DNA from 3 places in the Sporosarcina sp. P7 genome. Region 2 is predicted to be linked to each of the others. Evidence: riboswitches for the same ligand, from Rfam matches in the RefSeq annotation. Region 2 holds a riboswitch; each other region holds the start of a gene.
The links. A riboswitch is a leader RNA that binds a small molecule or an ion and turns the genes downstream of it on or off. The one in region 2 is predicted to bind S-adenosylmethionine.
Positions count from the first base shown of each region.

Region 1: it holds a riboswitch for S-adenosylmethionine, as region 2 does, so the genes downstream of both, CSV60_RS11000 (methionine ABC transporter ATP-binding protein) here and CSV60_RS01560 (bifunctional homocysteine S-methyltransferase/methylenetetrahydrofolate reductase) in region 2, are expected to answer to the same signal.
Region 3: it holds a riboswitch for S-adenosylmethionine, as region 2 does, so the genes downstream of both, CSV60_RS07425 (methionine biosynthesis PLP-dependent protein) here and CSV60_RS01560 (bifunctional homocysteine S-methyltransferase/methylenetetrahydrofolate reductase) in region 2, are expected to answer to the same signal.

Region 1 is NZ_PDZF01000010.1:84,708-95,311, forward strand. It holds gene CSV60_RS10980 (arsenate reductase family protein) at 291-650, shown strand; gene gcvH (glycine cleavage system protein GcvH) at 727-1,107, shown strand; gene CSV60_RS10990 (toprim domain-containing protein) at 1,170-1,535, shown strand; gene CSV60_RS10995 (thioredoxin family protein) at 1,516-1,815, shown strand; SAM riboswitch class I at 1,865-1,970, shown strand; gene CSV60_RS11000 (methionine ABC transporter ATP-binding protein) at 2,194-3,219, shown strand; gene CSV60_RS11005 (methionine ABC transporter permease) at 3,212-3,880, shown strand; gene CSV60_RS11010 (MetQ/NlpA family ABC transporter substrate-binding protein) at 3,946-4,803, shown strand; gene CSV60_RS11015 (dicarboxylate/amino acid:cation symporter) at 5,130-6,311, shown strand; gene sufC (Fe-S cluster assembly ATPase SufC) at 6,579-7,358, shown strand; gene sufD (Fe-S cluster assembly protein SufD) at 7,377-8,684, shown strand; gene CSV60_RS11030 (cysteine desulfurase) at 8,684-9,913, shown strand; gene sufU (Fe-S cluster assembly sulfur transfer protein SufU) at 9,903-10,340, shown strand; gene sufB (Fe-S cluster assembly protein SufB) at 10,383-10,604, shown strand, end outside.
Region 2 is NZ_PDZF01000001.1:279,563-290,166, forward strand. It holds gene CSV60_RS01550 (biotin transporter BioY) at 1-430, opposite strand, end outside; gene CSV60_RS01555 (hypothetical protein) at 560-757, opposite strand; SAM riboswitch class I at 922-1,033, shown strand; gene CSV60_RS01560 (bifunctional homocysteine S-methyltransferase/methylenetetrahydrofolate reductase) at 1,118-2,977, shown strand; gene metH (methionine synthase) at 2,958-6,395, shown strand; gene CSV60_RS15930 (hypothetical protein) at 6,571-6,924, opposite strand; gene CSV60_RS01575 (hypothetical protein) at 7,062-7,262, opposite strand; gene CSV60_RS01580 (thiol-disulfide oxidoreductase DCC family protein) at 7,438-7,839, shown strand; gene CSV60_RS01585 (DUF779 domain-containing protein) at 7,951-8,307, opposite strand; gene adh (aldehyde dehydrogenase) at 8,350-9,891, opposite strand; gene CSV60_RS01595 (DUF3238 domain-containing protein) at 10,312-10,604, opposite strand, start outside.
Region 3 is NZ_PDZF01000006.1:12,955-23,558, forward strand. It holds gene CSV60_RS07395 ((Fe-S)-binding protein) at 1-493, opposite strand, end outside; gene CSV60_RS07400 (FadR/GntR family transcriptional regulator) at 642-1,364, opposite strand; gene CSV60_RS07405 (L-lactate permease) at 1,584-3,410, shown strand; gene CSV60_RS07410 (methylated-DNA--[protein]-cysteine S-methyltransferase) at 3,455-3,967, opposite strand; gene CSV60_RS07415 (DMT family transporter) at 3,984-4,298, opposite strand; gene CSV60_RS07420 (DMT family transporter) at 4,301-4,636, opposite strand; SAM riboswitch class I at 4,794-4,895, shown strand; gene CSV60_RS07425 (methionine biosynthesis PLP-dependent protein) at 4,976-6,106, shown strand; gene CSV60_RS07430 (hypothetical protein) at 6,237-6,419, opposite strand; gene CSV60_RS07435 (type 1 glutamine amidotransferase domain-containing protein) at 6,634-7,149, opposite strand; gene CSV60_RS07440 (HD domain-containing protein) at 7,432-8,073, shown strand; gene CSV60_RS07445 (hypothetical protein) at 8,465-8,698, opposite strand; RNA gene ssrS (6S RNA) at 8,810-9,004, shown strand; gene CSV60_RS07455 (antibiotic biosynthesis monooxygenase family protein) at 9,314-9,796, shown strand; gene CSV60_RS07460 (DUF3231 family protein) at 9,863-10,360, shown strand.

The DNA.
Region 1 (10,604 bases), on a different contig from region 2:
TGACTTCAATGCACAACAAAAAGTATCACCTGCTCACATTGCAAGGGATTGGCGCGTAGGAGGGGCGACTCTGGGAGGATCAGGCCGATCAGGTGAGACAACCAAGGGAGCTTGCGACTGGTTGGCTCACCGCGGCCCCATAAGACACGCGTCCCCTCCGAAGTGCCAATCCCTAACCCCAACACATTGCCAGTCTTTTTACGCACGAACACATCAGCAATCAAACGCCGCTAAGTTCGCATCCATTCCCCTTTATTTGCTATACTGAAAAAAAGGAGGGATTGATTATTATGACTATGACATACTACGGCTATCCAAAATGTACCACGTGCCGCAAAGCGAAGAAATGGCTTACGGACGTGGGGATTTCATTCGAAGAAAAGAACATCGCCGAACAACCTCCAAGCGAAGACGAACTGCGCAACATGATCGCGAATTCCGGACTTGAAATGAAAAAGTTCTTCAACACGAGCGGCATGAAATATCGTGAGCTCAATTTGAAAGACAAACTGCCAACTATGACGGATGATGAAAAGATCGCGCTCCTCGCTTCAGACGGAATGCTTATCAAACGCCCAATCGTTTCCGACGACCAAAAAGTGACCGTTGGATTTAATGAAACCACGTTCACGGAAACATGGAAGAAGTGATCTAGGTTCTTGTCTTTACAGGGGAACTATGGCAAACTAAAGGAAGTTAAACTATTATATTTTTGGAGGTAACGACATGAGCACACCAAAAGATTTGCGTTATTCAGAAGAGCATGAGTGGGTAAAAGAAGAAGACGGTAAATACCGTATCGGCATCACACATTTCGCACAGTCTGAACTAGGGGATATCGTATTTGTTGAATTGCCACAGGTTGGCGATCAATTGAAATCGGACGAGCCTTTCGGAAGCGTTGAATCAGTGAAGACGGTTTCTGAATTGTACGCTCCATTAACTGGTAAGGTTGTAGAAGTGAACGAAAACCTCGAAGATAGCCCTGAATTGGTTAACGAATCTCCATATGAAGACGCATGGATGGTAGTAGTTGAAATCGATAACAAAGCTGAACTGGATGAGTTAATGACAGCTGAGCAGTACGAAGAAATGACAGCTGAATAATATTCCAAAAGAACAAGCGCTGGAACGTCTCAGCGCTTTTTTACACGCTAGGAGGAAACAGGATGGACCCGAAAGTTCTCATTGTAGAAGGCGGTTCGGATCGTAAGCGGCTAGTACCGATCCTTGCAGAGCCTGTAGAGATTCTTTGTACGAATGGCACGATTAGTGCGTATCACATTGAAGAACTGCTTGAACCGTACGAGCAGCAAGATCTGTTCGTCTTTATGGATGCGGACGCCTCCGGTGAGTCCATTCGTAAGCTGTTCAAACAACTGTATCCAGAAGCGAGACATTTATACACGGATCGTCTCTACCGTCAAGTGGAAACGACTCCCGTTAAGCTATTGGCAAGCATTTTAGCTGCTGCTAATTTTAAAGTACATTCCAAGTATTTGGCAGGTGGACCACATGAATCATTGGACAATTGAAGACTGGCAACGCACACAGGCGGCAGAGCAGGTAGCCGCTTTTTATTTATATACACCAATGTGTGGAACGTGTGCAGTCGCTTCAAAAATGCTGACGGTGATCGAGACAATGCGCCCGCAACTTCCAATTGGAAAGGCAGACTTGAATTATGTCCAGGAAATCGCAACTGAATATGAGGTGGAAAGTGTTCCTTGTTTACTCATTCAGCGCAAAGGACAGCCTGTAGAAAAGATTTACGCCTTTCAATCCGTCCCGTATCTACTAGAGAAGCTCAGTTGACAATCGAAATAAAAGTATGGTATAAGTAGTTAATCAATTGAATACGTAACTCTTATAAAGAGCGGTGGAGGGAAGTGCCCTATGAAGCCCGGCAACCGTCACATATGTGAAATGGTGCCAAATCACTCAATGCGTAATGCTTTGGTAGATGAGAGAAATGGTAACGTACATAACTACATACGTTCGGCCTTTCTGCTTATCTGCAGGAAGGCTTTTTTTAAACTAATGCGGAAAGCGCCGTGTAGGCTCGACAGGCGTTGGAGGACGTAACACAAAGGCGCTTTTTGGCTTTTTGGTACGTCTGAAACGTCTCGAGAGCCTAGTGCTTGTAGTATTCTAAAAAACAGATTTAAAAGACTTAATAAGGTGGTGCGGAAAATGATTCAACTAACAAACGTTCATAAAAAGTTCCAATTGAACCGTTCAGAAATTGCCGCGGTAGATGACGTGACACTGGCCATCAAAGAGGGAGAAATTTTCGGCGTCATCGGGTACAGTGGGGCAGGAAAAAGTACATTAATTCGACTATTGAACGGTCTTGAAACGCCTACGTCCGGCAGTATCATGATTCACGGACAAGAAATGACTTCATTACAAGGTGCTGGCCTTCGGAATGCACGTCAGAAAATTAGCATGATCTTCCAGCATTTTAACTTACTGTGGTCTAGAACAGTAGAAGAGAATATCATGTTTCCTCTCGAAATTGCTGGCGTAAAGAAATCGGCACGTAAGCAAAAAGTGAAGGAATTGATCGATCTCGTTGGATTGACAGGTCGAGAACAGGCGTATCCATCGCAATTATCAGGTGGTCAGAAGCAACGTGTCGGCATTGCGCGCGCGCTTGCGAATGATCCTGAAGTCCTACTCTGTGATGAAGCGACGTCCGCACTAGATCCAGAGACGACGAATGCGATTCTTGATTTACTAACAGATATTAATGAGCGTCTTGGACTAACGATTGTGTTGATTACGCATGAAATGCACGTCATCCGGAAGATCTGTCATCGCGTGGCGGTCATGGAAGCGGGGAAAGTCGTGGAAATGGGCAATGTACTAGATGTCTTCCAATCCCCACAAGCGGATATTACAAAGCGCTTTATTTCGCAAGTGACTGATAGTGCAGATACGGACGCAGCGATGGCACATTTACAGCAGGAATCGCCGCACGGCAAATTGATCAAGCTAGCTTTCATTGGCGACCGTACAGAGCAGCCGCTACTTGCTGAATTGATCCGTAAATTCCCAATCGATGTCAACATCGTGCAAGGAAATATTTCGACAACACGTGACGGCGCATACGGAACACTCGTCTTGCAACTAGTAGGGGACGTGGCGGTTATAGAGGAAGCGATTGCTTTCCTGGATGCCAATGAAGTGAAGACGGAGGTGCTGATCCATGATTGAGCAATGGTTCCCAAACGTGAATTGGGATAAAATGTGGGAAGCAACGGGTGAGACACTTTATATGTCGGCTTACTCCACGTTCTTTACATTTGTCTTGGGTATCGCACTTGGTTTGTTGTTGTTTTTAACAAGTCCAGGGCAGTTATGGGCGAATAAAATCACCAATGTCTTTACAGGCGCCTTCGTGAATATTTTCCGATCGATTCCGTTTATCATTTTGATTATTTTATTGATTCCTTTTACAAAATTATTATTCGACAGTATGCGTGGACCGAATGCCGCATTACCCGCATTAATTATCGGTGCCGCTCCCTTTTATGGCCGAATGGTGTTGATTGCATTGCAGGAAATCGATAAAGGGGTTATCGAAGCAGCGCGTTCCATGGGGGCTAAAACGTCCACAATCATTTTCAAAGTTTTGTTACCAGAATCCATGCCAGCACTAGTCTCCGGAATTACGGTAACTTCGATTGCGCTCGTCGGATATACCGCGATGGCAGGTGTGATCGGTGCAGGCGGTCTAGGTACGCTCGCGTATTTGGAAGGGTTCCAGCGGAGTCGCGAAGATGTCACGTTAATGGCAACAATTCTAGTATTGATTATCGTATTTATCATTCAATTTATTGGTGATTTCATTACAAAACGTTTGGACAAGCGATAATAGGATTTTCAGGGAAACCTGTTAACCATAGAAATATTCTATAGTAGAAAGGGAGAAATGTGGATATGAAGAAATTTTTATTCGGTCTATTCGCAGCAGTACTAGTGCTTGCATTGGCAGCTTGCGGATCGAAAGACGAAGGTAACAAAGATAATGCAGCACCAGATGTAGATGAAGCAGGGAAAGGCGAGAAAACGTCTTTGGTAGTCGGTGCATCTAACACACCACACGCAATAATTTTGGAAGAAGCTAAGCCGTTATTAGCTGAAAAAGGCTATGATTTAACAATTGAGACTTACACAGATTATGTACTGCCAAACAAAGATTTGGACGAAGGTACACTAGATGCGAACTATTTCCAACACATCCCTTATCTTGAGAGCCAAATTGCCGATTTCGGTTATGACTTCGTCAATGCAGGCGCTATTCACATCGAGCCGATCGGTGTATATTCTAAGAAATATAAGTCGTTGGAAGAACTTCCCGACGGAGCGACGATCTTAATCAGTAACTCTGTTGCGGATCACGGTCGAGTACTTTCTATGCTTGAAGAAAAAGGATTGATCAAGCTAGCGGATGACGTGGAAAAAGTAAAAGCTGAAGTAGGCGATATCGTAGAAAATCCAAAGAACTTGGAGTTTGATGCGAACTACGAAGCAGCGTTAATGCCTCAGTTGTATAATAACGATGAAGGCGACGCATTATTAATCAACTCCAACTTCGCTATCGATGCGGGGTTGAATCCAATGGAAGATGCGATCGCATTGGAAGACAAAGAGTCTCCATATGTTAACGTAATTGCTGTGAAGAGCGGCAACGAAGACAGCGATGCTATCAAAGCATTGGTAGAAGTATTGACTTCAGAGCAAATTCAAGATTTCATTTTGAATGAGTGGTCTGGATCAGTTGTTCCTGTAAAATAATACAATGAACGCCGGTAGCTATCGCAGCTGCCGGCTTTTTTAATTGTATGCTTGGTGGGTGTGTTGGAGTGGTGGTTACATGTTGGCGGAGACTCGCTCAATGTATTGGTCTATCCGCTCTATGTGGCGCGTGACCCGCTCAATGTGCTTTCGTGTTCTCACAATCCGCCTGACTAAACTTCCAAACTACACCACCAAATCCACTTCCTAACAACCCACAAGAAAAACATCACATAAATCTAAATAAAATCTTCTTTATTCAATCGACTTGTGATAAAGTTGATTTTGTTTGAGTAATACATATGTGTATTTGAGGAGGACGTATTGTGAAGTTTAAATTAGGGCTCATTTGGCGAATTCTCATCGCCATTGGGCTGGCGATCGGACTGGGTTTAGTATTGCCGTTGATCCATGAAGGATTTGCGCATTGGTTCGTTCGTTTAGCAGCTACTTTTAATATGTTATTCGGTGGATTCTTGAACTTTATCGTTCCGCTGATTATCATTGCGTTTATCGCACCAAGTATTGCAAAGCTTGGCGCAGGTTCGGGAAAATTACTTGGCATGTCTGCTGCATTTGCGTATGGATCTACGGTAATTGCGGGATTGCTTGCGTATGTTGTAGCAATAAATATTTTGCCGAACTTTATTCAGCCGGCGACGAAGACGGACGTTGCAGAAGGCGCACGTGAAGCCGGAGTAGCGTTCTTCGAAATGGAAATGGATCCGATGATGGGGATCATGACTGCTTTGCTATTGGCATTCGTGCTTGGCATTGGAATGGCGGCGATTAAAGGGAAGACGATGATGTCGTTCTTCGATGAATTTAATTTGATTATCGATAAAGTCATATCTGTCGTCATCATTCCATTATTACCTTTCCATATTTTCGGGATTTTCCTGAATATGACGTATACAGGTGAAGTGGCAAATGTACTTTCAGTCTTTGTATTTGTTTTCGTTATGATTATTATTCTTCATTTGACCATGCTGACATTCCAGTACACAGTGGCGGGTACGTTAAACAAACGGAATCCGTTCGTGTTAATGAAAACGATGCTACCAGCGTATTTGACAGCGATCGGAACGCAGTCTTCTGCTGCAACGATTCCGGTTACGCTGCGTCAGGCAAAAAAGACGGGTGCTTCGGAGCGTGTAACGGACTTCGCGGTTCCATTATTCGCAACTATCCACTTGTCAGGTAGTACGATTACGATTGTTTCATGTTCGATTGGTGTTATGCTGATGAACGGTTTTGATGTAAGTTTTGGTTCGTATTTACAATTTATCTTTATGTTAGGTGTTACGATGATCGCCGCTCCAGGAGTACCGGGTGGCGCAGTTGTCGCGGCAACTGGACTTTTAACGACTATGCTTGGTTTCAGTGATGGCATGGTAGCATTGATGATTGCGCTCTATTTAGCGCAAGATAGTTTCGGAACAGCAACGAATGTTACAGGTGACGGTGCGCTTGCGATGATCGTCGACCGTTTCACTAAAAAAGTATAGAGTAGTAGAAAAGTCGGTTACTTGACCGGCTTTTTTTCTATCTAATTCTTATGTACTAAGGACTGGTTGATTCTCATTCACTAGTTGTCAAATGAAAAATACATATCGTGAAAAATATAGCCATCCGCGTAGTTGCAATGAAATTAGCCAATATGTGTAATGTTTCTTAAAGATTTGCAACCCACTCGAATATGGGTTAAGATTAGAATGATACTAAATAGAGAATGGATCATAACCATTCAACGCGATCATACTGGAGGTATTGGAATGGCAATTTTGGAAATTAAAGATCTTCATGTCCGAATTGAGGACAAAGAAATCTTAAAAGGTGTTACCTTAACAATAAATACAAATGAGATCCATGCAATCATGGGTCCAAATGGTACGGGGAAATCCACGCTTGCATCAGCAATCATGGGTCACCCGAAATATGAAGTTACTTCCGGATCCATTATGCTCGATGGAGAAGACGTATTAGCAATGGAAGTAGATGAGCGTGCGAGAGCCGGTCTATTCCTAGCTATGCAATATCCAAGTGAAATCACTGGCGTAACGAACGCAGATTTCCTCCGTTCTGGAGTGAACGCACGTCGTGAAGAAGGCGATGAGGTTTCTTTGATGAAATTTATTCGTGAAATGGATAGCAAGATGGAAGTTCTTGAAATGGAAGAAGATATGGCCACTCGTTATTTGAATGAAGGTTTCTCAGGTGGAGAGAAAAAGCGTAATGAAATTCTCCAACTTATGATGTTGAAGCCAAAGTTCGCAGTACTTGACGAGATTGACTCAGGTCTGGATATCGACGCATTGAAAATTGTTTCTAACGGAATCAACCAAATGCGCGGCGAAGGTTTCGGTTGCTTAATTATCACTCACTACCAACGTTTGTTGGATTACATCGAGCCAGATAAAGTGCATATCATTATGCAAGGTAAAATCGTTAAAACGGGTGGTTCAGAACTAGCTAAGAAACTTGAAGTTGAAGGATACGACTGGATCAAAGAAGAACTAGGTATCGAAGACGAAACTGTTGGACAAGAAGCATAAGAAAGGGGACGACTCAAAATGACGGTTGAAACAACATTGGCATTGACCGAACAAGACGTCCGCTCTTATTCCGCAAAAGTGGAGGAAGCTGCTTGGATGGCAGATTTTCGTTCGAACGCTCTAGCGAAAGCTGAAGTGCTCGAAATGCCAAAACCAGATAAAACTAAAATTACCAATTGGAATTTCACGGAATTCCCTTCACATACAGTTGAGAGCTCGATCTTCGCGGGGTTGGAAGAATTACCAACTGAAGCGAAAGCATTGATCGATGACGAACAACAACAAAATATTTACGTGCAACACAATAACACACCTGCATATCTTTCACTGTCTGAAGATTTGAAATCACAAGGCGTTATTATGACGGATATCTTTACGGCTTCACGCGAACACAGTGAGTTGTTACAGAAATACTTGATGACTGACGGTGTCAAAGTGGATGAGCATAAGTTAACGGCTCTTCACGCGGCATTGATCAACGGTGGAGTATTTGTCTACGTACCTAAAAACGTAGTAATCGAAGATCCACTGCAAGTACTCTTCATTCACGATAACGAAGAAGCCTCACTGTTCAACCACGTAGTCATCGTTGCAGAAGAAAACAGTCAAGTAACCTATGTAGAAAGCTATCTTTCTACTATGGAGCATGCGGCAACACAAGCGAACATTGTAGCGGAAGTATTTGCTATGGCTAATGCGAAAATTGTCTACGGATCAGTCGACGTATTAGCGGAAGGTATGACAACGTATGTCAACCGTCGCGGTGTTACTGGACCACGTGCACGCATTGAGTGGGCACTTGGATTAATGAACGACGGCAATACGATTTCTGAAAACATCACGCATCTAGTCGGTGACGGCTCATCTAGTGATATGAAATCCGTTGTAGTTGGACGCGGTAGCCAGAAACAAAACTTCACATCTGAAATCGTACACTGGGGACTTGATACAGATGCTTTCATCTTGAAGCACGGTGTAATGAAAGAAAACTCATCCGCTATCTTTAACGGAATTGGACGTATCGCTAAAGGCGCAACTCGCTCGAACGCGGTGCAAGAGTCCCGTATTCTTATGTTAGGTGAAAGAGGACGTGGAGACGCGAACCCGATTTTGCTTATCGATGAAAATGATGTAACAGCAGGTCACGCCGCTTCAGTAGGACGCGTGGACCCACTGCAAATGTTCTATCTAATGAGCCGTGGTATTACACAAGAAGAAGCAGAACGCCTCATCATTCATGGTTTCTTAGCTCCAGTTGTTAGCAAATTGCCGATCGCGGGAGTTAGAAAACAATTGACGGAGGTTATTGAAAGGAAAGTGCGCTAATGCTCAGCAAAGACATCCGCAATCATTTCCCTATATTAGACCAAGAAATCAATGGACATCCACTTGTTTACTTGGATAGCGCTGCGACTTCACAAAAGCCTGTGCAAGTAATTGAGGCACTGGATCGCTATTATCGCTTCGATAACTCCAATGTTCACCGTGGAGTGCATACACTTGGAAATCGCGCGACAGATGGTTATGAAGGCGCTCGTGAGAAAGTCCGTAAATTCATTAATGCTAAATCCACGCAAGAAGTCATCTTTATGCGCGGTACAACAACAGCGATTAACACAGTTGCGCAAAGCTATGGCCGTGCCAATGTCTCGGAAGGTGACGAAATCGTCATTACACATATGGAGCACCACTCCAATATCATTCCGTGGCAGCAGCTCGCCAAAGAAACTGGCGCAGTGTTAAAATATATTGATTTAGAAGAAGACGGTACGTTATCACTTGATAAAGTACGGGAAACCATTACAGATAAAACGAAAATTGTTTCCATCATGTATGTTTCCAACGTTCTCGGCACGATGAATCCGATTGAAGAAATCACGAAAATTGCCCATCAACACGGTGCGGTGATGTGTGTGGATGCTGCGCAAGCAGCTCCACATGTTAAAATTGATGTACAGAAACTAGATTGCGACTTCCTTGCATTTTCCGGACACAAAATGTGTGGACCTACCGGCATCGGTGTCCTCTACGGTAAAAAGGATTTACTCAATAATATGGAACCCATCGAATTCGGCGGCGAGATGATTGATTTTGTCGGACTATACGAATCTACGTGGAAAGAATTACCTTGGAAGTTTGAAGGTGGTACGCCTATTATTGCAGGAGCTATTGGACTCGGTGCAGCTATCGACTTCTTGGAAGAAATCGGTTTGGACGCTATCGAACAGCATGAACACGAACTAGCTGGTTATGCTATGGATAAAATGTCTGAAATCGACGGCTTGACTATTTATGGACCAAGAGATCCCGATCAGCGTGCAGGATTGGTCACATTCAACTTGGATGACGTCCATCCTCATGATGTCGCAACTGTACTCGATATGAATGGTATAGCTGTTCGTGCAGGTCATCACTGTGCACAACCATTGATGAAATGGTTGGATGTTTCTTCAACAGCGCGTGCCAGCTTCTATCTTTATAACACCACTGATGACGTAGATCGCCTCGTGGAAGGACTTCGCACAACAAAGGAGTATTTTAACGATGTCTACTAATAAACTAGATCAACTTTATCGATCTGTAATCATGGAGCATTATAAACACCCGAAAAACAAAGGCGTTCTAGAGAACGGCAATGTCACAATTGACATGAATAATCCGACTTGTGGTGACGTCATCCGTTTAACAATGAACGTGGAAGACGATATCGTCAAAGACGTCAAGTTTGAAGGAGAAGGATGTTCCATTTCGATGGCATCCGCTTCTATGATGACACAGATGATCAAAGGTAAAACGACTGAAGAAGCAGTTAAGTTAGCACATACTTTTTCAGATATGATGTTAGGCAAAGAGTTGGACGAGTCGATTGATCTCGACGACCTAGAAGCATTATCGGGTGTCGCGCAATTCCCTGCCCGCATTAAATGTGCAACATTGAGCTGGAAGGCGATGGAAGAGGGAGTCTCTGGCGAGTCGCAATGACCTTGGCCATAGTACGAGCAATTATGGAACGGAGGAATAATAATGGCAAAACAAATGCCGGAAATCGGCGATTACAAATACGGTTTCCATGACAAAGACGTTTCTGTGTTCCGTTCAGAGCGTGGATTGACACGTGAGATAGTGGAAGAAATTTCGTCAATGAAAGAAGAACCACAGTGGATGTTGGATTACCGTTTGAAATCTCTTGAGATTTTCTACAATAAGCCAATGCCACAATGGGGCGGAGACTTGAATTCATTGAAG
Region 2 (10,604 bases):
AAGTTGTACCTAGTATATAGTTGACTGCTGTAGCGACAAATGCTGCGATAATAAAAGCAGACAAAGTATGCTTTCGCTCAACAATCTTTCCAGCTACATAAGCAATCAGAATAAATGTGAGTATAAAACCAAACGTTGGACTTAAGATCTGACCGAAGCCTCCTGAAAATTTAGCGAAGACCGGTGCCCCTGCTAGTCCTATTAACATATAGACGGTCATCGATAACGCACCTAGACGACTACCAAGTAATAGCCCTGATAAGATAGCGAAAAAAGTTTGTAATGTGATGGGTACTCCACCAACTACTAAAAACGGCACGAAGGATGTAATATTCGCTCCAATCATCATTAACGCAGCAAACATCCCGCTATATACAATAGTTAGTGCGCTGAATCTACTTACCGGTCGTCTCTCTGTTGCTATTGCCATTACGACACCTCTTTCTAAACTGGTTACCCCATAAATAATATCGGTTAACCTATTTCGTGTCAACACATTTTATTTTTTGGTTAACTCATAAAAGTAGACAAAAAAAGACTGCAGCATACCGCTGACAGCCTACTTCTTCTCATCAATCTGTTCTTCCTTTTCTTTGCGAAACAAAACACTTGAGATTAAACCACTGAATATAGCAGCCCCAATTGTAATGTACACACGCATATCATAAGCAACTTCTTCGTAACTGTTACCTATCATAATCCAAGCAAGTGTACCTACAAGAACAGCGATTGGAAATGAGTATTTAAAGAATCGCATAATTTCTCACCTTTTCGAGTTAATTCATTAATTTTAGCATATATACCGCAATTTCTCTATGCACTAACTCCGCGCTTTGAACTTCACCAAACGTTCACTTGACGATATCCAACAAAGCCGCTATGATGTGGTTAGAATAATCTAAATAATTGAATAAGAAACATATCTTATCAAGAGAAGCCGAGGGACTGGCCCGTCGACGCTTCAGCAACCAGCCATTTAGGCAAGGTGCTACTTCCAGCAGTCTGTCAAATTGACACTCTGAAAAGATGAGAGGGAACTAGTCATTGGGATTACAAAGCCTTCTAATATACTTGAAGGCTTTTTTTGATTAAAAAAGGCTAAAGGGGAGATGGATTTATGTCATTGCTCGAGAAACTACAAACAAATGTCCTAACGGCAGATGGTGCAATGGGGACGATTTTATATTCTTACGGAATTGATTACTGTTATGAAGAACTAAATATAGAAAAGCCTGAAATTATAGAGCAAATTCACCAAGACTACATCTCAGCTGGTGCAGATATAATCCAGACTAACACTTACAGTGCGAACGCAATCAAATTAGCTCGCTACGGCTTAGAAAGTCATGTCACGGATTTCAATAAAGCAGCCATTCAAATTGCCAAACGCGCAGCGGCGCCTGGGGGGCAATTTGTACTTGGAACAATAGGTGGCTTGCGAGGTATACGTAAAAGCGATGCGACATTAGATGAAATTGAAAAAGTCGTACTTGAACAAGCCAATGCATTATTAACAGGTGATCCTGATGGTCTCCTATTGGAGACGTATTATGACTTTGAAGAGTTATCATCGGTAGTTACAACATTAAAGAAAATTACGGATGTTCCATTGATTGCACAAGTTTCTATGCATGATCCCGGTGTATTACAGAACGGACTTTCATTAAACGATGCACTTCATCAGCTCGAGTCTCTTGGGGCAGATATCGTAGGCGTTAACTGTCGATTAGGTCCTTACCACACGATTCAAGCATTCGATAATGTGACATTACCAGAGAAAGCATTTTTATCCGCATATCCAAACGCCAGTCTATTAGATGTAGAAGATGGACGTATTGTTTATGAATCAGAGGCAGAATACTTTGGACGCGCTGCTGTATTACTTCGTGATCAAGGCGTTCGATTGATTGGAGGATGTTGCGGGACAACACCTAAGCATATTAAAGCGGCGAAAACACAGTTAGCGCGACTGACACCTATCACGGAAAAGGTCGTACAACCGGCGAAACCTATCGTGATTCATGAAGCGGATCCGGCAAAACATCAACCTCTTCACGAAAAAGCGAAAACAGAGCGTACGGTAATTGTAGAACTAGATACACCGCGCCACTTGGAAACAGAAGATTATATCAAAGGTGCAAATTTGTTATATGACGCGGGAGTTGACGCTATAACAATGGCAGATAATTCACTTGCTTCTCCACGCATCAGCAACATGGCGATGGGCTCGATCGTCAAGATGCAACATAATATCCGCCCGCTTGTACATTTAACGTGTCGCGATCACAATCTCATTGGCTTACAATCACATTTGATGGGGCTTGATGCATTAGGCATTCACGATATCCTAGCCGTGACAGGCGACCCGACAAAGGTTGGGGACTTCCCCGGTGCTACAAGCGTCTACGATGTATCTAGCATGGAGTTATTGCAGTTAATTAAGAAATTGAATGAAGGGATTTCATTCTCCGGTAAGCCATTGCGCAAGAAAGCCAGCTTCTCTATTTCAGCAGCTTTCAATCCGAACGTCCGCGTCATCGATCGTGCTGTACAACGGCTCGAGAAGAAGATTGAAGCGGGTGCAGACTATTTCATCACTCAGCCAGTTTACACGAAAGAAAAGATTATCGATGTATATGAAGCAACAAAACACCTGGATACACCGATCTTTATTGGGATCATGCCATTGACGAATATACGAAATGCAGAGTTCCTGCATCATGAAGTACCGGGTATCAAGCTTTCAGAAGATGTGTTAGAAAGAATGCGGGAATGCGGAGATGACCGTGAAAAATCAACTGAAACAGGGCTTGAAATTGCAAAAGAATTGATAGATACAGCGGCTCAGTATTTTAATGGACTGTATCTCATCACACCATTCCTGCGTTACGATATGACATTAGAGTTGTATGAATATATTAAGAAAATAGACCAGCAGAAGGAGAGGGAATTAACACATGCAGAGACATCCTATTGAAGAACAACTAGATAAAAGAATCCTTATCATTGATGGTGCGATGGGGACGATGCTGCAAGCGGAAGATTTCTCAACGGAAGACTTCGGCGGAGAAGAATACGATGGATGTAATGAATACATGAGTGTGTTACGCCCTGACGTTTTGGAGAAAATTCACGATGAGTATTTAGAAGCCGGTGCTGATATCATTTGTACGAATACATTTGGCGGTACTCCCCTTGTATTGAATGAATTTTCACTTGGTCATCGTGCAGATGAAATTAATGCGAAGTCTGTAGAAATCGCGAAAAAGAGTGCAGCGAAGTTTTCTACACCAGAATGGCCACGTTTTGTCGCGGGGGCGATCGGGCCCACGACAAAGACACTTTCGGTAACGGGCGGTATCACGTTCGATGAACTATCTAATGATTTCTATGTACAGGCAAGAGCGCTTGTAGAAGCAGGCAGTGATTTGATACTGATGGAAACAAGTCAGGATATGCTGAATGTGAAAGCTGGAACAATTGGTATTAAGAAGGCGTTTGAAGAGCTTGGACGCGAAATTCCTATCATGATTTCAGGTACGATCGAACCGATGGGTACGACGCTTGCTGGACAAAGTATAGAAGCATTCTATATTTCTATTGAACACGTCCATCCACTTTCGGTCGGTTTAAACTGTGCGACAGGCCCTGAATTCATGACTGACCATTTGCGTTCATTGTCCGAATTGGCGACAAGCTACGTAACCTGTTATCCAAATGCCGGATTGCCGGATGAAGAAGGACATTATCATGAATCTCCTGAATCATTATCGAAAAAACTGGAAGGCTTCGCTGAAAAAGGTTGGTTGAACATGGTTGGCGGTTGCTGCGGTACAACGCCTGATCACATTCGCGCAATTCGTGAGGTAGTTAAAGATAAGGCTCCACGCAAGATGCCAGAAAATCCCCATGGTCATGCCATTTCAGGGATTGAGCCTTTGCTCTACGACGATACATTACGTCCATTATTAATCGGGGAACGTACAAACGTTATCGGTTCACGTAAATTCAAACAACTAATTGTAGAGGAAAAGTTTGAGGAAGCTGCAGAAATCGCACGTGCACAAGTAAAACGTGGTGCGCATGTATTGGATATTTGTCTTGCGAACCCTGACCGTGATGAATTGTACGATATGACTCGCTTCATGAAAGAAGTCGTAAAAAAAGTCAAAGTTCCTCTCGTCATCGACTCTACTGATGAAAACGTCATTGCAGAGGCCTTGAAATTCTCGCAGGGCAAAGCAATCATCAACTCTATTAACTTAGAAGATGGTGAAGAACGCTTTGATGCCGTACTTCCTTTAGTAAAAAAATATGGAGCAGCCGTAGTTGTAGGAACGATTGATGAAATCGGAATGGCGGTAACGAGAGAACGTAAGCTAGAAGTTGCGTTGCGTTCTTATGATTTACTCGTTAATAAATGGGAGATCCCACCGGAAGATATTATTTTTGATCCACTCGTCTTCCCTGTTGGTACAGGTGATGCACAATACATTGGATCGGCAGTAGAAACAATTGAAGGAATTCGATTAATCAAAGAAAAACTTCCGCGCACTTTAACGACTCTCGGTGTCAGCAACGTATCCTTCGGGTTGCCCCCTGTTGGCCGTGAAGTGTTGAATGCTGTGTACTTGTATCACTGTACACAAGCAGGTCTGGATTATGCGATTGTAAATACAGAAAAACTTGAGCGCTTTGCTTCGATTCCAGAAGCAGAAATCAAACTGGCGAACGATTTACTATTTACCACAACAGATGAAACATTAGCAGAGTTTACGGACTTTTATCGTGGTAAGAAAAAAGAGAAATCAGAAGACGATATTCCGAAAACCGTGCCTGATCGTCTTGCGTATTATGTGGTGGAAGGTACAAAAGAAGGCTTAATTCCTGACCTGGAAACGGCTTTACAGACATACGACGCACCACTTGATATCATCAATGGTCCTTTGATGAAAGGAATGGCTGAAGTTGGGCGTCTATTCAATGACAACCAGCTGATCGTAGCGGAAGTTCTTCAAAGTGCTGAAGTCATGAAAGCTTCTGTTTCCTACCTTGAACAGTTTATGGAAAAGAAAGAAGACGATAGCGGTAAAGGCAAGATCATTCTGGCGACAGTAAAAGGTGACGTACATGATATCGGAAAAAACCTCGTGGAAATCATCTTAAGTAATAACGGATTTAAAGTCATAGATATCGGTATTAAAGTTACTCCAGCTGCATTAATTGAAGTGATTCGTAAAGAAAAACCAGACATCGTAGGACTATCTGGACTTCTCGTAAAGTCTGCACAGCAAATGGTGTTGACAGCACAGGACTTTAAGGCGGCAGGAATCGACACGCCAGTAATGGTAGGTGGAGCCGCATTAACAAGGCGCTTTACTGAAACTAAAATCGCACCTGAGTATGATGGCCCGGTTATTTTTGCAAAAGATGCGATGCAAGGTCTTGACTTAGCAAACCGTCTACAAAGTAATGACAAAGGAGCGTTACTCGAAGAATTAGCAGACAGTATCGAAAAACGCGAAACCAATGATGCGATTAAAGCAAGTCGAGGCACGTCAGCAGTTGCAGTGAAGCCACGTCCTGTGAAAACGGTACGCACCGATGTTCCTGTATTCACACCAACCGATTTACGTAGACGGGTCGTAAAAGATTACTCGGTTGCTCACTTACATCCTTACGTAAATATGCGTACACTTATTGGCCACCACTTAGGTCTACGAGGAAATGTCGATAAAATGCTTGAAAGAAAAGAAGAACGCGCAGTACAACTTCATGAAATGGTAACGGAGTTCTTAAAGTCCGACAAGATGAAAGCTTCCGGCATTTACCAGTTCTTCCCTGCCCAGGCAGACGGGGATGACGTAATCATTTATGATCCGGAAGATTCAAAAACTGAAATTGAACGATTTACGTTCCCGCGTCAAGAAAAAGATCCTTTCCTATGCTTGGCTGATTACTTGAAAACAGTGCAAAGTGGTGAAATGGACTATGTTGCATTCATGCAAGTGACTGCTGGTAAAGGGGTCCGTGATTATGCAAACAAACTGAAGGAAGAAGGGAAATTCCTTGAAAGCCATGCGTTCCAAGCAACTGCATTGGAATTAGCAGAAGGCTTCGCTGAACGGATTCACCAAGAAATTCGTGACCAATGGGGATTCCCTGACCCAACAGACTTTACAATGCTCGAACGTTTCGCAGCCAAATACCAAGGTCAACGATTCTCATTCGGCTACCCAGCTTGTCCAAATCTAGAAGATCAAGCTAAACTCTTCCGCCTCATCAAACCGGAAGACCACGGCGTCGTGCTAACCGAAGAATTCATGATGGAACCAGAAGCATCCGTATCAGCCATCGTCTTCGCCCATCCCGACGCAAGATACTTTAACGCATAAACCTAATGCTGAAAGCGCCGTTTAGACTCGACAGGCGTTGGAGGAAATACCATAAAGGCGCTCTTTGCCTTTTTGGTAGTTCCGAAACATTCCGAGAGTCTGGCGCTTGAGGAAATAAAACAATCCGCCATCTCTGAAATACTAGAGATGGCGGATTCTTCATATTAAAAAATGATCAGCGGCATCTTCTACGGCGGTGACAACCTTCGCCACCCCACATACCTCCAGATCCTGGTCCATATCCTGGCCCTCTTCCTGGCATGATAGTAGAGCCCATAACGTTTTCAGTAGTTTCTGTATAGTAGTGCTGTGGCACACCGACTACGTGGTGTCGATTCACATTCACGATCGGATGAATAAATGGCATTTCCTGTTTAGTGAAGCAATCGTTAAAGCGATATTGTGGCGGGCAAAAAACAGGTTGAAAACCTTGCTGACCATGCATTCCTTGATGATGCTGATGGTGTTGATGGTGTCCCCATCCCTGGTGACCATGTCCGCCTGACATTCCACAATGTCCTTGATTCATTTCTCCACCTCCTTATACCTTATTACATGCGAGCTAAGTAATTTGTTACGGGCTACCGCCATAGTATAGTGAAAAATAAATAGCAATGACCTTTATCAATAGAGATAAAGGTCATTGCTATTTTGTTAATAAGCTATTTATAACTCACAGCTTCTAGGTGTAGAAGGCTTCTCATAACCTAGACTACTTTCTATTGATTCCAGTTTCCTCACAATAAACTTACACTCATTTAATGCGCCATGGACCGGAGCACCTTCGTCTACCATATTCTCAGAACGTAAAAAGTCAGAGTCACGACGCAACTCCAGCTCAGCTGGATGGATGTATTGACGTTCCATACTTTTTCACTCCTTCTTTTATATGATATGATGCACAAGACAAAGCGAGCCTTATCATCTTCTATTATATACTGAAATCTAAACTATTCACACTATTCCGCCTATTATTCGTGAGTGAAGTTAAAGCTATGTGGGTATACTATGATATCACCTATTTTTGAAGGAGCGAGTAAATATGAAACGAGATAGAATTATACTATTTGATGGCGAATGTAACTTCTGTGATGCAAGTGTCCAATTTATCATTAAACGTGACCCGTACAAACACTTTTCATTCGCTTCGTTACAAGACGACGTAGGTAGAAAACTTCGTAAAGACTACCAAATTTCTGATGACGTAGATAGCTTAGTATTGATTGAAAACGGTAAAGCCTATACAAAGTCAGGCGCAGCTTTACGTATCGCCAAAAAACTGGATGGTTTATGGCACTTGGCATTTCTATTCGTTGTCATCCCGCCAGCAATCCGCGACATCGTCTATGATTATATTGCAAAAAACCGATATAAATGGTTCGGTAAGAAGGAGTTATCTTGCATGTTGCCTTCGCCTGAGGATCGCCAACGTTTTATGGCATGATTACTTTACCCTTGATAAAAACTGAATACAGTAAATAAAAAACTGAAAGCAAGGTCCCATGTTTTGAGAGTTGCTTTCAGTCCTAGCCTTCCTATTCTTCGGAAGGCTTTCTTATGAAGTTAATTCCTTATACTCCTCGTCGGTGAAAGCACGAGATCTGGTTAAGAAACGTTTTCCTTCCACTCCTTCAAGCGAAAACATCCCTCCACGTCCGTCGACTACGTCAATAATCAGTTGTGTGTGCTTCCAGTACTCAAACTGGCTTTTCATCATATAGAATGGCATGCCGCCAATATGTCCAAGCAAGATATCTTGATTACCTATAATCAAATCTCCATCTTCGTAACACATCGGAGAAGATCCATCACAGCAACCGCCAGACTGGTGAAACATCAAAGGGCCGTGCTTATCTTTTAACAATTCTATAAGAGCCAACGCTTTTTCTGTTGCGACTACTCGATCTGGCATAGGAATTCCTCCATTCACTTCGGATCCTCCAGATAGATTCAATCAAAAGAATCCTAGTTTACTTTCATCGTAGCTAACTAGCATGTTCTTCGTCTGCTGATAATGTGCCAGCATTTGCAAGTGGTTTTCACGTCCGATTCCCGATGCTTTGTAGCCACCAAATGCAGCGTGTGCCGGATACGCATGATAGCAGTTCGTCCATACACGTCCTGCCTGAATACCACGACCGAAACGATACGCTGTATTCATATCGCGTGTCCATACACCTGAACCTAGTCCATATAATGTGTCATTTGCAATTTCCAGTGCTTCTTCTTTATCTTTGAATGTCGTAACCGCTACTACAGGACCAAAGATTTCTTCTTGGAAAATCCGCATTTTATTATGTCCTTTAAATACAGTCGGCTGCACATAATAACCCTCTGCAAGATCACCTTCGAGTTTATTTTGCTCACCGCCCGTCAGACATTCCGCGCCTTCTTGTTTTCCAATATCCAAGTAAGATAGAATTTTCTCTAGTTGTTCAGTGGATGCCTGAGCACCCATCATGACCGTCGGATCCAATGGATTTCCTATTTTGATCGCTTTAACACGCTCAAGTGCGCGTTCCATGAACTTGTCATAAATGGATTCCTGAATCAACGCACGGGACGGACATGTACAGACCTCACCTTGGTTCAATGCAAACATAACAAAACCTTCAACCGCCTTATCAAGGAATGCATCGTCTTGCGCCATGACATCTTCAAAGAATATATTCGGAGATTTCCCGCCCAGTTCCAATGTAACCGGAATCAAGTTTTGAGAAGCGTACTGCATAATTAGACGACCTGTTGTCGTCTCCCCCGTAAAGGCAACTTTATTGATGCGCGGATTGGATGCTAGTGGTTTTCCTGCTTCCAGCCCGAAACCGTTGACTACATTCAGAACACCTGCTGGTAGTAAGTCCTCGATTAATTCAACCAATACTAAAATAGACGCAGGTGTTTGCTCAGCCGGTTTTAACACGATACAGTTTCCTGCAGCCAATGCCGGAGCAAGTTTCCATACCGCCATCAGAATCGGGAAGTTCCAAGGAATAATTTGCCCCACGACACCTAACGGCTCATGGAAATGGTAGGCTACTGTATCGTTATCAATTTGACTGACCCCGCCTTCTTGCGCACGAATTGCAGAAGCAAAGTATCTAAAATGATCCACTGCAAGCGGAAGATCAGCATTCAATGTTTCACGGACAGCTTTTCCGTTATCCCACGTTTCAGCTACAGCTAGCATTTCCAAGTTCTCTTCAATACGATCTGCTATCTTCAGCAAAATATTCGAACGTTCAGTGACCGATGTTTTTCCCCATGCATCTTTTGCTGCATGAGCTGCATCTAGAGCCAGTTCAATGTCTTCTTCTGTAGATCTGGCTACTTGGGTAAATACCTTACCTGTAACTGGCGTGGAATTATCAAAATACTGGCCTTTTACTGGTGCTATCCACTTGCCACCGATGAAATTATCATAGCGTTCTTTGAACTGAACCTTTGAACCTTGTGTATTCGGATTTGCATAAACTAGATTTTCTGAAGCTTGTACCATACTGCGTCACACTCCCTGTTCTCATTATTTTGCTTGTATCCCAGCGCAATCGTTATGCACACAAAGCTATTATACGAAACATAGTTTCACATTATGCCTGATGTGTACGCTTTTATAAGCTATCTATTATTTTAAACTATTTAGTAAGCGCTTTCAACAAAATGCTATTATAAAACAATGAAGAGGATTTTGAATTTCCAAGCCTACAGGTAAAACACAAAAGAAATAAGTGAAAAATTAGAGAAGTGGAAAAATATGAGCTAGACGGTAGAGTTGAATTGATAGAAGAATTAATTGGAAAGTTGAACGTCCGAGTCAGAAAGCTTAATTCGGAACGGAGGAGTTTTCAAGAAACGATCATCTAGTAAAGCATAGTTAAATGAACCGCCACAACTCACTATGGATTGCGGCGGTTCATTGTCAATTACACGTCATATAGCGCCAATAATTATCCCCTAGCACACCCGTCAAATACGCCAATCCTTCACTTTCAGTACGATGCACAGGGCGCCAGTTCTCGCCATCAAGCGATAAATAAATTTCATGATGAGGTGCATCATTGTGATAGCCTACCAGATCTAAGTTACCTTGCTGATCCAAATGAGCTTTCACTTCATAGTGAATAGAGGGTGAAGCGGTTAATGGATTGCCTACATCATGAGTAATTGTAAAATAAACTTCTTTCGATTTCTCCTCCAACCGATCGATTTCTA
Region 3 (10,604 bases), on a different contig from region 2:
GTAAAGGGATCATTTCGAGTCCTTCCACTTGATTCAATAACTTTTTCGGTTCTTCGCTAGCGCCTAGTAATCTCGTCATATGACAAGACGGATGATACGTCGCTTTTCCTGTCAATTTCGCTCCTACATTTTCTACTTGCAGCACATTCACGAGAAATTGTGTGAACTCATACGTTTTATCAGCCAACTCTTGAGCCCTCGGTAACCAATTCAGATCATCTTTGAATACGTCAGGATATAGTTTAAACATCGTGGCACAAGATCCGGATGGAGTAACTACATACTCTGCATTTTCAAATGTCTTAATCATATTTTTCATCGCTGATTTTGAATTTTCTACATAGCCACTGTTATAAGCAGGTTGTCCGCAACATACTTGTCCTTTTGGAAACGACAATTCACAGCCTTGTCTTTCGAGCACTTCTACCATATCTTTACCAGCGTCTGCATAGAACATGTCCACTAGGCATGTGATAAACAAGCTAACTTTCATAGTCATTCACCTCTTCAAGATAGATTTCATAAGGTCAACAGGTCATCAGATGACTTTAAGTTATTTCCTAGCATACTATAAAGCTTATTGATTTAACAGATATTTATGACAAATAATTTAAAAATCACCCGTAACAAGACGGGTGATTTCATATTTTGATTGACTTCAAATAATTAGACAATACATTTTCTACGTTGACCAAATGTCCTTGCATATGAATTGCTGCGAGATCCGGCTGCTGTTTTTTAATCGCTAGAAAAATCGCTTCATGCTCTTCATATAATCGATCAACAGTCGCTGTTTCCGTATACAAGCAGATTCTCCGAGTTTCCCTCATGGATTCTCCTATGAGGCTTGCCACGTGGTTCATTAGTGTAACGAGCAACGTGTTGCCCGTAGCTTCTGCAATCGCAAAGTGGAAGTCAAGATCCGCTTTTTCTCCAAGAAGAATATCACCTGCATGTTCTTTCATACTGCGCAAAGCCTTTTCCATTTTCGCCAAGTCTTCATCTGATCGATTTAGCGCCGCGTTGGTAACTGCTCCTACCTCTAGTATCTTCCGCACGCCTAGTAAATGATCGACGTCTTGCTGATTCATCAAAATAGCGCTTTGCAATGGAAATGCCAAGTCTTCAGATGAAAATTCATTGACGTACGTCCCTTCACCTTGCCGCATTTCAATGAGCCCCAATGCACGCAATGATGTCAATGCTTCCCGAATGGCTGATCTTCCGACACTGAAGCTTTCTGCCAATTGCTGGACGGAATCCAGTTTATCTCCCGGCTTAAGCTCGCCGCTCCGAATCATTTCCAGTAAAGCATCTGCTACTTCCTCATATATTTTCTTAGGCTTGATTTGCTTATAGTTCATGATCTTTCACTCCTGTCTGCTGTATTCATTATAATCCAAAAATACACCCTGTGCTAAATTCGAATAAGTTATTCACTATCAGAAAACACAAAATTCTTCTTGTCTTTTAATTTGCCAGTCTATATAATCAGAAAAAGAACTCATTAGGTCATCAGATGACCTAATGAGTAGTAGTTAAATGAAAACGTTTCCAAAAAAATGACACTGGAGGTTATTTATTTGAATTTACTTGTACTGTCTCTTATTGCTTTACTGCCCATTATTACTATTTTCGTATTTTTGGTCTTATTGAATTGGCCCGCAAGTAGGGCTATGCCTATTGCACTCGTCGTTACTGCTTTGATAGCTATATTCATTTGGGGAACGAAGACAAATATCGTGGCAGGTGCTGCGTTCAATGGATTAATTACCGCTTTAGAGGTTATATTCATTGTCTTTGGCGCCGTACTCTTGCTCAATACAATAAAAGAAAGCGGAGCAATCCACACAATTCGTAGCGGTTTCACTTCCATTTCACCAGACCGTCGTATCCAAGCGATTATTATCGCCTTTTTATTTGGTTCCTTCATCGAAGGTGCATCAGGATTTGGGACACCAGCTGCAGTTGCGGCACCCCTGTTAGTCGCAGTCGGTTTTCCTGCACTTGCTGCTGTTATGGTGTCATTAGTAATTCAAAGTACAGCCGTATCGTTTGGAGCGATCGGAACCCCTATTCAGATTGGTGTCAGTACAGGCCTTTCTGATCAGCCCGCTGTGATGGCAGCACTTGAAAAAGTAGGCATGAGTTTTCCCGAGTTTCTACTGCAAATTACTACGAATACTGTACTAATTCACGGCGTAATTGGTTCTTTGATTCCGTTATTTCTGGCTGCCCTGCTGACACGCTTCTTCAGCCCTGCCAAGTCCTTCCGTGAAGGATTGAAAGTGTGGAAGTTTGCGTTGTTTGCAGGTCTAGCATTCACTATTCCTTACTTCATTATCGGAATTACATTAGGTCCAGAATTCCCTTCCTTGCTGGGTGCACTCATTTCATTAATCATTGTGATCCCCGCTGCTAGAAAAGGTTTATTCATGCCGAAAGTAGAAGATACTTTCGATTTCCCACCGCGCACACAGTGGGAGGAAGATTGGTTCGGCAAGCTGAATCACGAAGTGCCCAAACCGCTGGATGAAAGCCGTAGAATTTCGATGTTGAAGGCATGGATGCCATATTTAGTGCTAGCAAGTTTGCTTGTACTTTCAAGAACGCTTGAACCCTTCACTGCTTTACTTAAACATTCCGCTGTCACACTCAAATTTGAGAATATATTCGGTTCGGCTATCACAACGGCAACTACACCATTATTCCTGCCCGGTTTCTTCTTTATTGTTGCTTCATTGTTCGGTTATTTATTGTATCGTATGAAACCTTCTGAGTACGTACTTGCTTGGAAGAATTCATTCCACACAGCTGTTACTGCAGGAGTTGCATTAATATTTGCTGTACCAATGATTAAAATATTTTTGAATACTTCATTGGCAGCCGGAAAAGTGGCTGCAGATAGCGCATCTTTGGTCGGTGAAAACATGCCGCTAATTTTAGCTGAAAGCGTTTCCGTCGTAAGCGGAGAGTTTTGGCCAATTGTTGCACCAATTGTCGGTGCGCTCGGCGCATTCATTGCCGGCAGTAACACCTTTAGCAACATGATGTTTTCACTGTTCCAATTTGGCGCAGCAGGCAATATCGGTCTTGATACTGCTCAAGCAGGCATTGTTGTAGCGATGCAGGCAGTCGGCGGCGCTGCCGGAAACATGATTTGTGTGCATAACGTCGTGGCTGCTTCGGCTACAGTTGGTCTGATAGGCAAGGAAGGGCTACTCATACGACGCGTCCTCTTCCCTCTAAGTTATTATCTGCTGACTGCAGGTTTCTTGGGAATGGCAATTATTCATGGAATTTTCAATATCTGGCTACTCATTGCAATCATCATTGTTGTTGGTTTTATAATGAAGATGTCCACAGATAAACGTAAGTTGTCTGCAAATATCTTGCGACAGCCATCATAAATAGCAACAATAAAAAAGAGCCTTATGGCTCTTTTTTCATACTGTTATTCATTTATCTTCGTGTGAGTACTTTCAAGCAAAATCAGCTTCGCTTTTTGGTTTCTCCCGTCACGATAGCCTGACAAACTGCCATCTTTCGCAATAACACGGTGACAAGGCACCACAACCATCACAGGATTCTTACCTATTGCAGATGCTACAGCACGAACAGATGACAATTTCCCAATCTGTACCGCAACTTCTGAATATGTCATAGTTTCACCATACGGTATTCGTTGTAGTGCTTCCCATACTTGCAGTTGAAACGATGTTCCTTTTAAATCAAGTGGAATCGCTGAAAAATCTTTCGTTGTACCCGATAAGTACTCCTTCATCTTGCTTATATAGACTCCGAGCTCTGTTTCATCTTCTATTAAGTCAACTGTATCAAACCGGTACGACCAGTCCTTCATACGTTCTACACTATCTTCAGCTAGTCCGGCATAGCACAGTCCCTGTTTTGTAGCGGCTATTGTTACAGTCCATTCATTAAAATCAAAATTTGTCCAATAAATCAGTTACGCCACTCCCCTTTCATCCGAACAACTTCAAGCCTACAGCACCGAAAATGATGAGCGATAAAAAGAAGAGACGTTTGATGCTAGCAGATTCTTTGAATATCAAAATCCCCATTAATACGGCTCCTGCCGCTCCTAACCCTGTCCATACCGCATACGCTGTACTCATCTGTATTTCGCGCATAGCAAGAGACAGGAAAACAAAACCAAAACCAAAAATCCCCACAATGAGTAACAGTCTTTTAATTGAACGCTTCTGTAAATAATAATTAATACTCACCACACCGAAAATCTCACCGAGACTGGCAATCATTAAGTATACCCAAGCCACTGTCAGCCACCTCCTTCTGCATCGGCTTTTTCATCTGTTGTCAGCTTAATGCCGACTACCCCAATGACGATGAATCCGATGAAGGTCAGCGTAACCCACGTAAAACCTGCTTGAAAGAAGAATATATCCACTAAAAGGATTGCAGCGGCACCAGATCCGGTAAAAACAGCGTATACCGTGCCGGAAGGTAATCTTTCACATGCTTTTATAATGAAATAAAAACTCAATACAATCGCCATAACCGTTCCGGTCCATTGCATTACAGTTTCAGAATAACGAAGACCGACTACCCAGAAGATCTCTATAACAGCCGCCAATGCGACATAGCCCCAAGCCAAAATGAAAATCTCCTTTCCATTATGAATAGTATCTATCAGTATAACAAATCTTTTACTGAAACAAAAAAATCAATAACTGATGTTAAAAGGAAACTTGCATCTAGTATATCTGCATGATAGAATAAATTCGTCAACAGTTTTTCCTATATTATGAATATTCTTATCGAGAGAGACGGAGGGATAGGCCCAGCGATGTCTCAGCAACCAGCCACAGGCACGGTGCTAATTCCAAGGGTGACAACCACCTTGAAGATGAGAATACTGTATACACTTGTATGTTCGAGGGCCTATTCGAAAAGAAGAGGTTCTTTTTTATTTTGCCGGGGGGGATGAATATTCATGACAAACAACGGATTAGAAACTAGATTAGTACAACTTGGAAACCACAGTGATGAGAAAACCGGAGCAGTCAATACACCGATATACTTGTCTACAGCGTACCACCATGAAGGTCTAGGCAAGTCCACGGGATATGATTACACACGAACAAAAAACCCTACGCGTTCTATCCTAGAGGATGGAATTGCAAACCTAGAATCAGGTGACCAAGGATTTGCATGTAGTTCTGGAATGGCAGCCATTCAACTTATTTTATCTTTATTTAAAACAGGTTCGGAACTATTGGCGCCTGAAGACTTATATGGCGGTACCTATCGCCTGTTTAATCAATATGAAGAGACGTATAATATTAAGACGCGTTACTTATCGTTCGATGATGTTTCAGAAGTCGAGCAAGCGATTACTGATCGTACAAAAGCGATCTTCTTGGAAACGCCTACAAATCCATTAATGCAAAACATAGCCATCAGTACGTATGCGGAATTGGCTAAAAAACATGATTTATTGCTAATTGTCGACAATACGTTTTTAACACCTTATTTCCAGCGGCCAATTGAGGAAGGCGCAGATATTGTCATTCATAGCGCAACGAAATATATCGGTGGACATAATGATGTGCTTGCAGGTCTAGTCGTGGCAAAAGGTGAGGATTTATGCGAACGTCTATTTACCAATCATAATGCGATTGGAGCTACATTGTCTCCTCTTGATTCATGGCTTGTCGTACGCGGTCTAAAAACTTTGCATTTACGCATGAAACAGCATGATGCAAATGCGAAAATGATGGTCTCTTATTTAGAACAAGAACCTCTTATTGCCGACGTGCTCTACGCTGGAATCGGTGGTATGTTATCATTCCGAGTACAAAATAGTGAGTGGGTCGGGCCATTCCTTGAAAATATGAACTTAATTTCATTCGCCGAGAGTTTGGGCGGTGTGGAAAGCTTCATTACGTATCCGACTACACAGACGCATATGGATATCCCATTAGAAGAACGTAATCGTCGTGGAGTAGACGATCGTTTGCTCCGTTTCTCAGTGGGAGTAGAAGATGTAGAAGATTTGATTGCGGATGTAAAACAAGCCCTTTATGCTGCAAAAGAGATAGTAGAAGGAGTAAAAGTTCAATAATAGTAAACAATACAACTCGAACAGTCAATTTAACTATGACAGTTCGAGTTATTTTAATTCATTTATAGCAAGACACGACCGATTGAATCTATACAAAAAAGCATCCAATTATATTGGATGCTTTTCTTTATTAATGAGCTTGATGCCATTTTTTCTTTTCACTCGCATAGACGACCGCTGCCGGTGCTGCGATAAACGTAAGCGCCGCCATTCCGGCGAACATACCCGCCAGTTCTTTACTTCCAAAGGAAAATCCAGTTGCTGCACCTAATACAATTCCTGCTAATACCGCCAACGCAACAATCTTATACATGTTAGACCCCCGACCTTTCATTTGTAAGACGCGATCGTCTCTCTGATTTATTCGTTGCTTTTATCATACTCTCATTGAGAACCTTTTTCAAGTACAATTGAGAATCTTTTTCAATGTTTGTTAACATGTACTATTATCGTATGTTGTAAGCAGTAGTTTAATGTGCAAGAAACAAAAAAACGTCAAGGCTTTTACACCTTGACGTTCAAATTTTTTATTCTTCTAGTAGTTTTAATGATTCACGATTAAAGGCTGGAATATCATCAGGTGTACGGCTTGTTACAAGTTGATTCTGACAGACTACGACTTCTTTGTCAGCGTATTTTGCACCCGCATACTCCATGTCTACGCGAATGGACGTATATCCCGTTGCATCGCGTCCTTCAAGTGTTTTTGCTGTTATGAGCAATTGTGGACCATGACAAATTGCAAATACAGGTTTTTTTGCATCCATAAATTCTTTGACAAACTTTACGAAACGATCATCTGCACGTAAAATATCCGGTGAAAATCCACCTGGAATAAACAATGCGTCATAATCTGACGATTTGACGTCAGCAATTGCTCTATCAATTTTCACTTTAGTATTTTCTTTCATACCCGTTACTTCTGATCCTGCTTCCGCACCGATCACTTCTACTTTATGTCCAGCTTCTTTATAAGCAGCAGCTGGTTTCAAGTATTCCGAGTCCTCGAACATATCTCCAAGTACTGTTGCAATTTTAGCCATAATGCTTACCACTCCTTATATGATGTTCTATAAATACTATTCCACATTATAAAGAGACTAAACATTATCACCCGTGATCTAGTTCCCCTTCAGCCGCCAAGTGAGTTATCATATTACTAGTTAATAAATATCTTTGTAGCTGAGTAGAGTCCTCCCCTACTCGTATAATTATGTCTACATGGGGGCACATATATAGTACAGAGCTGTATGTAGGGATGACTTCTTAAAAACGAATGAACAGGTTTTTTAACCGTAAATACTAAATAAAGGGGATGAATGTTGTTGGGGGTACACCAATACTTTAAAAGCTTATCTGATTTAGAACAAATTATTCGTTGTCCTGGAAAGTTCAAATTTCAAGAGCATTCTGTCGCTAGCCATTCATTTAAAGTGACAAAAATTGCCCAGTTTCTTGGGACTGTCGAAGAGGAATCTGGACAGAATGTGGATTGGAAAAGCCTATATGAAAAAGCATTAAACCATGATTACGCAGAACTATTCACAGGGGATATTAAGACACCTGTAAAATACGCTTCGAAAGAATTGAAGAAGCTATTCGGTGAAGTGGAAGAGGAAATGACAAGAAAGTTTATTGAAAAAGAATTTCCTACTGAATTTCAAGCTATATATTTGGAACGATTGAAAGAAGGTAAGGATAAAACATTGGAGGGACGTATCTTATCCGTTGCTGATAAAATTGATTTGCTGTACGAATCATTTGGTGAGATCCAAAAGGATAATCCAGAGCCATTGTTTATAGAAATTTACGAAGAAGCATTAAGGACAATACTGATGTTTCAAGACATGAACTGTGTAGAATACTTTTTAAAACATATACTTACAGATATGCTCAGTGAACGATTTACTGAACATAATGAGTTAACTGACATTACAATGCGAATAATAGAGGAACAGGAAGAGTAAAAGATATTTACAACCGAAGAAGTTAGAATTAGAGCATTTAAACTGAGTACATCGCTTCTACATCAATCAATAAATTAAGCGTTTCAGTTCAGAAGAACTTAGTTTTTTTCTCCTCCTGGCCATGGGGAATGAAAATCTTATGTTCTGCCCTATTAGTCTGAATGAGCATTTCTATGACACTTTTAATCAAAAATGCTCATTCTTTGATCGGGGCCTCCAGATTGCCCCCGCTTATTGCGGATGATAATGCGTGACCTTAAAAGCGAGTGTTACCACATGTAAGACATACTTGAGATAGGCGTAATATATTTCGCACTCACTCCCTTTTTCAACACAACCAGCAAGAACTTTAGTGCCGCCACTTTTATAATAGCAACGCAAAGTCGTTTCTCTAAAAGAATATCCCTATAATAACTAATATGGCGATAATAATACCACCGACTTGCCCGATTACTGCAGATGAAATGATAGGTTTCTTTTGAAATATATCAATGAGCTCAATATCCTCACGAAGTTGTTTTACCTCTTTACGAAGTTCATCCACTTCCTGATTCAACGTACTGATTTCCTCTGTCTGTCTTGTAACTAGCTGTTGCTTTTCTGAGTTGTTTTCATGCTGTTCCATACATGATCACTCCTTGTCTTTTCATTTCTATACGTTGTATCATACGTTTTAGTTTCAAAAAACAGAAGAACTTTCCATTGCTTTTCCGCTATTTCGGGTGTAAGATAAATCTACAAGCTGTATTGTTCGTATGACATTAAGTTTTAACCTTTAAGCTGTAAAAGGGAGTTTATTACGAAACGGAAATGGCATGCTGGATTCCTTTTTAGCAATCCAGACGTACAGGAACGTTTTCCGCAAACACCCACTTTGAGGAGTGGTGGTTTAAAACTTTCTATGACTAAGTACGGCAAACACGGCTTACATAAACAAATGCAAACTCTTCTATCTTGGATGGAAGGGTTTTTTTTATGCAAAATGACTTGAAAAGCAAAGGCCAACTTTTTTCAACTACTATCTTCTTAAGAAAGTATTTCGCTATCAGACGACAATTTTCTTTTACATATGCGTTAACAAAATGATCACATGCCTTTACACATTTCTTTACTACATCTAGTGCATTGGCGTATTTTTAATATCAAGCTACTAGCACTGCTTCCTTATTCATTGAAAGCATTTTCCTTTCTACGTTATACTATAAACTAATTATAAAAAGAAAAAGATGAGGTGTTTAAATTGAAATTATTTAAATGGACAGGGCCACTGGAGGAATCAGGTAACTTACCAGAAGAAGCACGTGCTTCACTAATGAATAATGATGAAGAAGTGCTTGTACTGCAAGAACAGGAAACAACTCTAGACAATGCAATCGAATACGATGTTTTGGATCAAAGCGGAGATCTTCCATCTGGGCGTTTCGCTGTATTAAACAATATTCCAGTAACTGAAGAAGGAAGAGAGATTTTTGAACAACGCTTTAATAATCGCGCACGTCTAATAGAGGCAGAACCAGGATTCGTAGCGATACGCGTATTGCGACCCGTACACTCTGGCACATATGTGATTTTGACTATGTGGGAAGACGAAGAATCCTTCAAAAATTGGCAAGAATCACAGGCTTACGGAAAAGCGCATGCGAAACGCGGCACGGAAGATGGTGTCGATCAACGTCCTAATATCTTCTCGGGACCTTCATTTGTTACGACTTATAAAAAATAAGTATAAATAAGCGATATTTGCAAAGACTACTCTTGAAGTGAAAATAATGATGAGGAGAGTGTTTTTGTGGGTATTTTAGATGGTAATCCAAAAGATCAACCTATGCATTACGGTGAAATCACTGCTATCTGGGCGTTTATGGGTGCAAATAACGGTCTGATCAGTGGCTATGAGGCTTTCGTCAATCACGCAGAAGATGAGGATCTTATTCGTCTACTTGAAGAAGCAATTAAGATGATGAAGGCTGAAAATAAAGAGTTCGGTAAAGTACTGAAAGCAAATGGCATCACACCACCACCTGCACTTCCGGAAAGACCGAAAGCAAATGCTGAAGATATTCCTGCAGGCGCACGCTTTATGGACCCTGAAATCAGCGGCGCTATTTCTATTAATGTTGGACAAGGACTCGTTTCTTGTAGTATGGCTATGGGTCAATGTCTACGTGAAGACGTTGCAGCCATGTTTGCAAAGTGTCACATGGAGAAAGTTGCATTTGGTGCCAAGTTGCTGAGCTTGAATAAATCAAAAGGTTGGATTATCCCTCCGCCATTGCATTTAAACTGATTATCACATAACTTCACCGAGCGTGTATATGCTCGATGAAGTTTTTTCTTATTATGAATAGGTTCTGTGGTTGTGCTCATTCTAACTATGGGAGAAATCATATCATCATAAGGAAGGATGAGTATACACATGAAGAATCGTAAGCCTAAGAAGAAAACAACAAGAACAACCTGTATAGTATCAGCGACTCCAGCGGCTAGATAGTACGGAGTTTGGTGAGGAGTTTACCTTCGATCAGAAATGC